Regions from separate parts of the Enterobacter sp. CP102 genome, predicted to be linked through region 2. Evidence: predicted binding sites of a transcription regulator. Region 2 holds the regulator's gene; the other holds the start of a gene.
The links. The regulator Fur, encoded in region 2, represses iron uptake genes when iron is present. The targets are predictions, from matches to a motif close to ATAATAATGAGAACNACTATCAA.
Positions count from the first base shown of each region.

Region 1: the regulator Fur is predicted to act here: its motif matches at 2,040-2,062, upstream of sufA (Fe-S cluster assembly scaffold SufA).

Region 1 covers NZ_CP104014.1:1,966,513-1,971,415, forward strand. Annotated here, with positions in the region: gene N1249_RS09225 (diguanylate phosphodiesterase) at 1-874, shown strand, start outside; gene N1249_RS09230 (MerR family transcriptional regulator) at 1,063-1,791, shown strand; gene sufA (Fe-S cluster assembly scaffold SufA) at 2,102-2,470, shown strand; gene sufB (Fe-S cluster assembly protein SufB) at 2,479-3,969, shown strand; gene sufC (Fe-S cluster assembly ATPase SufC) at 3,979-4,725, shown strand; gene sufD (Fe-S cluster assembly protein SufD) at 4,700-4,903, shown strand, end outside.
Region 2 covers NZ_CP104014.1:1,322,700-1,327,602, reverse strand. Annotated here, with positions in the region: gene ybfF (esterase) at 1-462, shown strand, start outside; gene ybfE (LexA regulated protein) at 592-879, shown strand; gene fldA (flavodoxin FldA) at 1,035-1,565, shown strand; gene N1249_RS06200 (ryhB-regulated fur leader peptide) at 1,778-1,864, shown strand; gene fur (ferric iron uptake transcriptional regulator) at 1,857-2,303, shown strand; gene chiQ (ChiQ/YbfN family lipoprotein) at 2,448-2,774, opposite strand; gene chiP (chitoporin ChiP) at 2,822-4,219, opposite strand; gene glnS (glutamine--tRNA ligase) at 4,668-4,903, opposite strand, start outside.

The DNA.
Region 1 (4,903 bases), 640 kb from region 2:
CTACCAGCTGACCTATAACGACCGCCCACTTCAGTTTTTCCGCACTTTTGTCGATGCCACGGAAAAAGAAAACTACTTTGAACTTCCGCCGGCGGATTCATGGGATTTTGTTCCCGAAGACACTCGCTTATCCGCGCAGCCCGGGGTGATCGCAAAGGGGGCGGATTGCAGCTTTGCGTTCCAGCCGATAGTCGATCCGTTTATGCAGCAGGTCGTTTCCTGGGAGGCGCTTATCCGCACACTTGACGGCGGCTCGCCGGAGGCCTATTTCGCCAACCTCCCGCGTGACGAAGTGTATACGTCCGATCTGCAAAGCAAGCAGGTGGCGCTTTCAATGGCCAGCGCGCTGGGATTACAGGATCAAACATTATCTCTTAACCTGCTGCCCATGACGCTGGTTAACATTCCCAACGCTGTGGATTTTCTGCTCGCGGCGATTGAAGCAAATGGGTTTGTGCCCGAGCAAATTGTGGTGGAGTTTACTGAAAGCGAAGCCATTTCCCGTTTTGATGAATTCTCGGATTCAGTCAGGCAGCTAAAAAGTGCTGGCATCAGTGTGACGATCGATCACTTTGGCGCAGGTTTTGCGGGGCTACAACTGCTGGCTCAGTTCCAGCCGGACAGAATTAAGATAAATCGCGATCTGGTCGCTAACGTGCACAAAAGCGGTCCCCGACAGGCCATCATTCAGGCGATTATCAAATGCTGTACCACACTTGAGATCCAGTTCTGCGCGGTGGGCGTGGAGAAGGCGGAAGAGTGGATGTGGCTGGAGTCTGCGGGAATTTCCCAGTTCCAGGGGCATCTCTTTGCCAGCCCCCGGCATGGCGGTATTCCGGCTATTGCGTGGCCGGAGAAAAAATTCGAATTCTGATAAAGCTGTACATAAAGCGGCGGACCTAACTGTACGAATGGTAAATTTTATACAACAATATATTCACAGGTGCAGGCAAGAGTAGCCCATTCACCTGAGTAAAATGTGGTCTTAGTTATACAAATGGTTTGTACAATCTGATAAGGTTGGTGTAGTTAGGTATGGAAGTTCTGAGCGTGAGGGAGTTAATGGCCTATTACAGTATCGGCGAAGTGGCCGAACGATGCGGTATCAACCCCGTTACGCTGCGTGCCTGGCAGCGTCGTTATGGATTGTTGAAGCCGCAGCGCAGCGAAGGAGGGCATCGTCAGTTTGACGATGAAGACATCCTGCGTATTGAAGAGATCAAACGCCTGATGAAAAGCGGCGTTTCGGTCGGAAAAGTTAAAGTCTTGCTGGAAAACAAGGAAGTGCTGACCCAGGGCAATTGGGTTTCGTTCCAGGAAGAGATGATGACCGTTCTGCGTTACGCCAGCCCGGCAAAGCTGCGCGCCAAAATTGGTGAATTCCGCCGCGATCACGCGATGGATGCACTGATTGACAATATTATCTCCCCCGTCCGCCAGCGAATGAACCAGGATCAAAATACAGTGCGCCACATGGCGAGCCTGCTGGATGGCGTGTTGATCGAATTCGCGATTGCGAGTCTGGCGGAGTCCCGCAAGAAAGCCGGTAAAGACGCTCTCCTGATTGGCTGGGAATGCGATGACCGAACCCATCTGTGGCTTGAAGCCGCGCGTTTGGCACAGAAGGGCTGGCATATCGACGTGCTGGCTGAACCCATCGATTCACCGCGTCCTGAGCTTTTCCCGGGGCAAAAAATCTTCGTCTGGACGGGGAAATCACCCACGTCTCGCCAGCAGGAACAACTGGATCACTGGCGTGAACAGGGGTTTGCTGTCTCATTTCATCACTGATCGTAAGAGGCCTTAAGGGCCTTTTTTGTTTTTGCCCCTTTCCTCAAAAGCTATCTTAAAAATAGGCATTTCCGATGCATATTTTACTTTTCTTCTCTGCGTCATAGATGACGTGACGAAATGCATTATTTATCAATGTATTGAACAATTAAATCCATCCTGCCTGCATCCTTCCACAGGGTCTATGCTTAATAAAAGTAGCCAAAAAGGGCGATTTAGCCGAAAGCCCCTGCTGTCAGGGGGTTGAAGTGATAATCGTTATCACTAACATGGTGTTATGCCCTGGTGGCTCAATACATGAGGTGGACCTATGGAATTGCATTCAGAAACCTTCAATCCTGCCGACTTTGCCTGGCGCGGTTTAACGCTCACGCCAGCGGCTGCGGCACATATTCACGAGCTGGTGGCGAAAAAACCAGAGCTCCTGGGCGTGCGCTTAGGAGTCAAGCAGACCGGTTGTGCGGGGTTCGGCTATGTGCTGGATACCGTCACGGAACCCGCAAAAGACGACCTGGTCTTTGAAACCGATGGCGCGAAACTGTACGTCGCGCTACAGGCCATGCCTTTTATCGACGGAACCGAAGTCGACTACGTTCGCGAAGGTTTAAACCAGCTCTTTAAATTTCATAACCCGAAAGCCCAGAACGAATGCGGCTGCGGCGAAAGCTTTGGGGTATAGGCGGTACTATGTCTCGTAATACTGAAGCAACTGATGATGTCAACACCTGGAGCGGCGGGCACCTCAACTATAAAGAGGGGTTCTTCACGCACCTGCAGACAGATGAACTGGCAAAGGGCATCAATGAAGATGTCATCCGCGCGATTTCAGCCAAACGTAATGAGCCGGAGTGGATGCTTGAGTTCCGTCTGAATGCTTTCCGTGCCTGGCTTGAAATGGAAGAGCCTCACTGGCTGAAAGCGCACTACGACAAGCTGAACTATCAGGATTACAGCTACTACTCCGCGCCATCCTGCGGCAGCTGTGATGATACCTGTGCTTCGCAGCCGGGGGCTGTACAGCAGACCGGGGCCGACAACAGCTTCCTGAGCAAAGAAGTCGAAGAGGCGTTTAATCAGCTGGGCGTGCCGGTGCGGGAAGGTAAAGAGGTGGCGGTTGACGCCATTTTTGACTCCGTTTCCGTTGCCACCACCTACCGTGAAAAACTCGCCGGGCAGGGCATTATCTTCTGCTCGTTTGGCGAAGCCATTCACGAACACCCGGAGCTGGTGAAGAAGTACCTGGGGACCGTTGTGCCGGGTAACGATAACTTCTTTGCCGCGCTGAACGCTGCGGTGGCGTCCGATGGCACTTTTATCTACGTGCCGAAAGGCGTGCGCTGCCCGATGGAGCTGTCAACGTATTTCCGCATCAACGCAGAAAAAACCGGCCAGTTCGAACGCACGATCCTGATTGCCGATGAGGGAAGTTACGTCAGCTACATTGAAGGCTGCTCTGCCCCGGTTCGTGACAGCTATCAGCTGCACGCGGCGGTGGTGGAGGTCATCATCCACAAAGATGCTGAAGTGAAATACTCCACCGTGCAAAACTGGTTCCCGGGCGATGGCAACACCGGCGGCATCCTGAACTTCGTCACCAAGCGCGCGCTGTGTGAAGGCGAAAACAGCAAAATGTCCTGGACTCAGTCGGAAACCGGATCTGCGATCACCTGGAAGTACCCAAGCTGCATTCTGCGCGGGGATAACTCCATCGGTGAGTTTTATTCCGTGGCGCTTACCAGCGGACGCCAGCAGGCGGATACCGGCACCAAGATGATCCACATTGGTAAAAACACCAAATCGACCATCATCTCGAAAGGGATCTCCGCCGGGCACAGCCAGAACAGCTATCGCGGGCTGGTGAAAATCATGCCTACGGCCACCAACGCCCGTAACTTTACCCAGTGTGACTCAATGCTGATTGGCCCTGATAGCGGTGCGCATACCTTCCCGTACGTGGAATGCCGTAACAACAGCGCCCAACTGGAGCACGAAGCGACCACATCGCGTATTGGTGAAGATCAGCTCTTCTACTGCCTGCAACGCGGGATCAGCGAAGAAGATGCGATTTCAATGATTGTTAACGGCTTCTGTAAGGATGTGTTCTCTGAACTGCCGCTGGAATTTGCCGTTGAAGCCCAAAAACTCCTCGCCATTAGTCTTGAACACAGCGTCGGTTAAGGAAAGCACATGTTAAGCATTAAAGATTTACAGGTAAGCGTTGAAGACAAAGAGATCCTGCGTGGTCTCAATTTTGACGTCAAACCGGGAGAAGTTCACGCGATCATGGGGCCAAACGGCTCCGGGAAAAGTACGCTTTCAGCGACGCTGGCAGGACGCGAAGATTACGAAGTCACCAACGGAACAGTCGAGTTTAACGGCAAAGATTTGCTCGAGATGTCACCGGAAGACCGTGCAGGAGAGGGCATCTTTATGGCCTTCCAGTATCCGGTAGAAATCCCTGGCGTCAGCAACCAGTTCTTCCTGCAAACGGCGCTCAATGCGGTGCGTAAATACCGTGGGCTTGAGGCGCTCGACCGTTTTGACTTCCAGGATCTGATGGAAGAGAAAATCAAACTGCTGAAAATGCCGGAAGACCTGCTGACCCGCTCCGTGAACGTCGGCTTCTCCGGTGGTGAGAAAAAGCGTAACGATATTCTGCAAATGGCGGTACTGGAGCCGGAACTGTGCATTCTCGATGAAACCGACTCCGGTCTGGATATCGATGCCCTGAAGATTGTGGCAGACGGCGTAAACTCCCTGCGTGACGGCAACCGCTCGTTCATTATCGTTACGCACTACCAGCGAATTCTGGATTACATCAAACCGGATTACGTCCATGTGCTCTGGCAAGGGCGCATTGTGAAATCCGGCGACTTTACGCTGGTCAAACAACTGGAGGAGCAGGGCTATGGCTGGCTTACCGAACAGCAGTAACGCGCTCCAGCAGTGGCATCGCCTGTTTGAAGCGCAGGGCGACTCGCGCTCTGAACATGCCCAACAGCACCTGCAACAGATGCTGCGTCTGGGATTGCCGACGCGTAAGCATGAAAACTGGAAGTACACCCCGCTCGACGGATTGCTGAACGGCCAGTTTGTGACCCGTCTGGCGGAT
Region 2 (4,903 bases):
CGCATTAGCGGCCTGGTGGTGATTGACGTTGCCCCGGTGGATTATGACGTGCGTCGCCACGATGAGATCTTTGCCGCTATTAATGCGGTGACCGACTCAGGTGTTTCCACACGCCAGCAGGCCGCGGCCATCATGCGCGAACATCTTAATGAAGAAGGCGTGGTGCAGTTTCTGCTGAAATCCTTTGTCGACGGCCAGTGGCGCTTCAACGTGCCGGTGCTGTGGGATCAATATTCAGAAATCGTCGGCTGGCAGCCGGTTCCGGCCTGGCAACACCCTACCCTCTTTGTGCGCGGTGGTAATTCACCTTATGTCACCGAAGCCTGCCGTGATGAATTGCTCAGGCAGTTCCCCGAAGCACGAGCTCATGTGATCGCCGGTGCCGGGCACTGGGTTCACGCTGAAAAACCGGAAGCCGTGCTTCGCGCTATCCGTCGCTATCTCTCTGATACTGCAAATTGATTAAAAAGTCAGCGACCGGAAGCCTGCGGGCTTCCAGTCGTTGGCGTGCCGATGTGGGTGATGTATGATGGCGCGCTTATCGCCCGGGCAATAGCAGGGCGGCTTGTTTTCCCCCGAAGTCTCAAAATCATGGCCAAAGAACAAACGGACCGCACGACAATAGATCTGTTCGCGAATGAGCGTCGCCCGGGACGACCCAAGACAAATCCGCTTTCGCGCGATGAACAGCTGCGTATTAATAAACGCAACCAGCTTAAACGCGATAAAAATCGTGGGCTTAAGCGTGTCGAACTGAAACTCAACGCCGATGCCGTTGATGCACTCAACGAGCTTGCCAGCGCCCGTGATATCAGCCGCAGCGAGCTGATTGAAGAGATGTTGATCGCGCAACTCGAAAAATTGCACAGCAAGGCATAAGTCAGAAAACTCCCTTTCTCACCTTTTTCATGTAGCACAGAGTGCAGTCCTGCGTGATAGCTGTTTCCGCAGGGTTGTCTGTTCTGCTATTATTGCCCTTATCCGTGGACAAATTGCGCCACCATACCATTAAGTTTCAAGAGGTTATTTTACTCATGGCAATCATCGGCATTTTCTTCGGCAGTGACACCGGCAATACCGAAAATATCGCAAAAAACATTCAAAAACAGCTCGGTAAAGACGTTGCCGATGTGCATGACATTGCCAAGAGCAGCAAAGAAGATCTCGAAGGCTATGACATCCTGCTGCTGGGTATTCCGACCTGGTACTACGGTGAAGCACAGTGCGACTGGGACGATTTCTTCCCGACGCTGGAAGAAGTTGATTTCAACGGTAAGCTGGTTGCACTGTTCGGTTGTGGCGATCAGGAAGACTACGCAGAATACTTCTGTGACGCGCTGGGCACCATCCGCGACATCATTGAACCACGCGGCGCGGCTATCGTGGGTCACTGGCCAACGGCGGGTTACCACTTCGAGGCCTCTAAAGGCCTGGCCGACGACGATCACTTTGTGGGTCTGGCTATTGATGAAGACCGTCAGCCTGAACTGACCGCAGAACGCGTTGAAAAATGGGTTAAGCAGGTCCGCGAAGAACTGAACCTGGACGACATCCTTAACGCCTGATAATGAGCGGCGCAGCTTCGGTTGCGCCCGCTTGACCGGGTCAAACCGATTAAATTAATTGCTACAAACTTTTAACTTTTTCGCTCAGACCTGTACAATATCCCCCTGGCAATACGTGGGTGCTATCGAACAAGTTTGTTGGTGATACCACGTTTTTATAAGCATACTTTGCTTGAGACTTGCAGTTTTCATTTAGACATGGCAGTTCTATAATGATACGCATTATCCCAAGTGCATTCTCTGTCACTTCTTCCTTAGAAGTGAATCGTTTAGCAACAGGACAGATTCCGCATGACTGACAACAATACCGCATTAAAGAAGGCTGGCCTGAAAGTTACGCTTCCTCGGTTAAAAATCCTTGAAGTGCTTCAGGGACCAGACAATCACCATGTCAGTGCGGAAGACCTTTACAAGCGTCTTATCGACATGGGTGAAGAAATTGGGCTGGCGACCGTTTATCGCGTGCTGAACCAGTTTGATGACGCGGGCATTGTTACCCGTCATAACTTCGAAGGCGGTAAATCTGTTTTCGAACTGACCCAGCAGCACCATCACGATCACCTGATCTGCCTCGACTGTGGCAAGGTCATTGAATTTAGTGACGACTCTATCGAAGCGCGCCAGCGTGAAATCGCGGCCCGTCATGGCATCCGTCTGACCAACCACAGCCTGTACCTGTACGGCCACTGTGCGGAAGGCGATTGCCGCGAAAATGATCACGCGCACGACGCGAAGTAAGTACTCTTTTCATACTCTGAGCCAGCCGAAAGGTTGGCTTTTTTTTGCGCCAAAAAGCCCGGTGACGCTGCACTTACCGGGCCTACGGGTTATGACACCTTTGTAGGCCCGGTAAGCGCAGCGCCACCGGGCGTAGTGCAATTCTTATTTATTGTTGTTGCGGATCTCTTTCCAGATCTGATCGCAACGCTTCGCCACTTCCTGATCGTTTCCGGTTTTACGCGCCTGGATACAGGCCTGGTAATCCATCACGCGGACGTTTTCCTGAGTGGCGAACTGCTCATGCGCCTTCTCTTTCTTCAGCACATTAAGCACGCTCTGGCAGGCTTCGATTTTTTCTGGCGAGCCTTCAGCGGTATTAATACAGGCGCTGTAAGCCTCTTTCAGACGTGAGTCCTCTTTTGGTGCCTGAGTCTGCACACAAGCCACCAGCCCCGATGCCAGCATCGCGACGATTATGATTTTTTTCATCATTTTCAGTCTCCATTCCGGCGGGACTTAACCCGCCGGTCTGTTCATCAGAAGATTGTGAACGGGGCAATCACCATGAATTTCACGTCACGTTCATCCTGGAAGATGTTGCCGTAACCGCCCGCGTAACTTGGGATATCGGAGTGGTTGTCGTACTGAGTGAAGTGCAGTTTGAACATCGTGCCTTTCGCGCGACCATCCTGAAGGGTGTAAATCGCATCCAGGCTGTAAGAGGACTCTTTCAGACGATAGTTCGGATCGTAGTACGCGTCTGGTGTGGCCATATCGCCCGGTTTTGCATCCCATGCATAAGCGTACGAAGCCCCCACCGCCCAGCCTGGCAGATTCCAGTTTTTCAGGTCATACATGGCGCCGAAGAAGACAGCCTTTTCGCCATCGGCGTTGAAGTCTGAACGGTTATCCCACCAGATATCCAGACGACCGTTAGAGGACGCGTAGGTTGGGGTCATACGTTGAAGGAAGTAGCCCTGCTGGCCTTCGGCCTTCACCCATGTCCCTTCAAGACGTAAATCGACCTGGCCCACTTTGTAGCCGAAGGTTAACGCCTGTAACCACGCCGTGCCGTCGTAAATATCGTTGACCGTACCGCTGCTGGCTTTGTCGCGCGTACCGTAGAACTGATAGCTGGTGCTTAATGGGCTGCCAGCAATATCAAACTTGTAGCTTGCTTTGGCAAAATACTGGTCGATATAGCCTTCAGCCTGACCAAATGCGGCTTCAAGAACCAGGTCGTTTTTGAAATCGTACTTCGCGCCCAGCGAGTGAAGATAATCAACTTTGGTTTTTTTATCGTTCTGGTAGAACTTATCCATCTCGATATGCCACGGCGCTTTGTACTCGTTGGTCCACATATACGAGAAGCTCAATGCACCTGCATCGCCGTAGTCAAAATTCGCGCCGGCTTCTGCGCCCTGATAAGTACCAGGCATAAAGCTCCAGTGCGGCGCTAACAGCGTTTGTCCGGTTGGCTGAATATAACCTGCACGTGCCCATACCGGGCCATATTTGAATTTCGCAGCGGCCTTATACAGGCTGACTCCGCTTTTATCCCCTGACCAGTCTTCTTTATACGCTTTGTTGCTGGAAGAGAATGCGATTTCGTTCGGGTGGCCGCTGTCGCCATTTTCTGCCATTTCAATTGCGGTGAATGCCGCAATATCCAGGCCGAACATATCGGCGGCATAACCAGACTGGAAATCCAGGTTGGCGTTCCAGGTGGAGTGAGAAAGGTTGGTTTTGTATTTGTCTTCGGTGACGTCTTTACGGTCACGTTCACGCTGCCAGTAATAGATACCGCCCGTGAGAGTAGAATCATCGATGAAACCTGCCGCTTTAGCTTCTGGCGCGACAACCAGGCCCGACATTGCTGTCACACCGGCAATAGCCAGCGCCAGCGCACTACGTTTGCCACTGAACGTACGCATAGATTATTCCTCTTTGACGAATTAAAACGCCTAAAACGGCGAAAATATAAAAGACCAAAAGGTCAGGGGTAGTTAGAAATACCCTCGAATTAACTACCGTCTTTAGGTTATTTTTCGCGACGCGAATTATCAATGCTTTTTAGCAGCCAAAAGTCAGGATTATGACGAAGTGCACATAATTGGTAGTGATTTGTAACATTTCGCGCGAAGCGAGATTTCACGGGGGAAAGCGATTAAATTCAGAGGCTAATAAGAGTGGTTTGCGTTTATTTCCACCGGTTCTGCCTTTCCGTAATTCAACAAACTTTTTTTGAGAAAAATAAGTAGCTGCTCATTGACCTGTCTATTTCTCTATATCACTTTCGCCATGCCGTTAATGGCATGATCATTAAATAAAAAAAACGCCGCAATAAGCGGCGTTTGTTTCTCATTGACCAGGCAAGCGTTATTATTCGCCGACTTTCGCCCAAGTATCACGCAGACCCACAGTACGGTTAAATACTGGTTTTTCTGCGGTGCTGTAACGGCTGTCCAGGCAGAAGTAACCTTCACGCTCAAACTGGTACGCTTTACTGATTTCAGCGTCTTTCAGTGAAGGTTCCGCAAAGCCCTGCTTGATCACCAGAGATTCCTGGTTGATGGTTGCCAGGAAGTCATCCGCCGCACCTGGGTTAGGTACGCTGA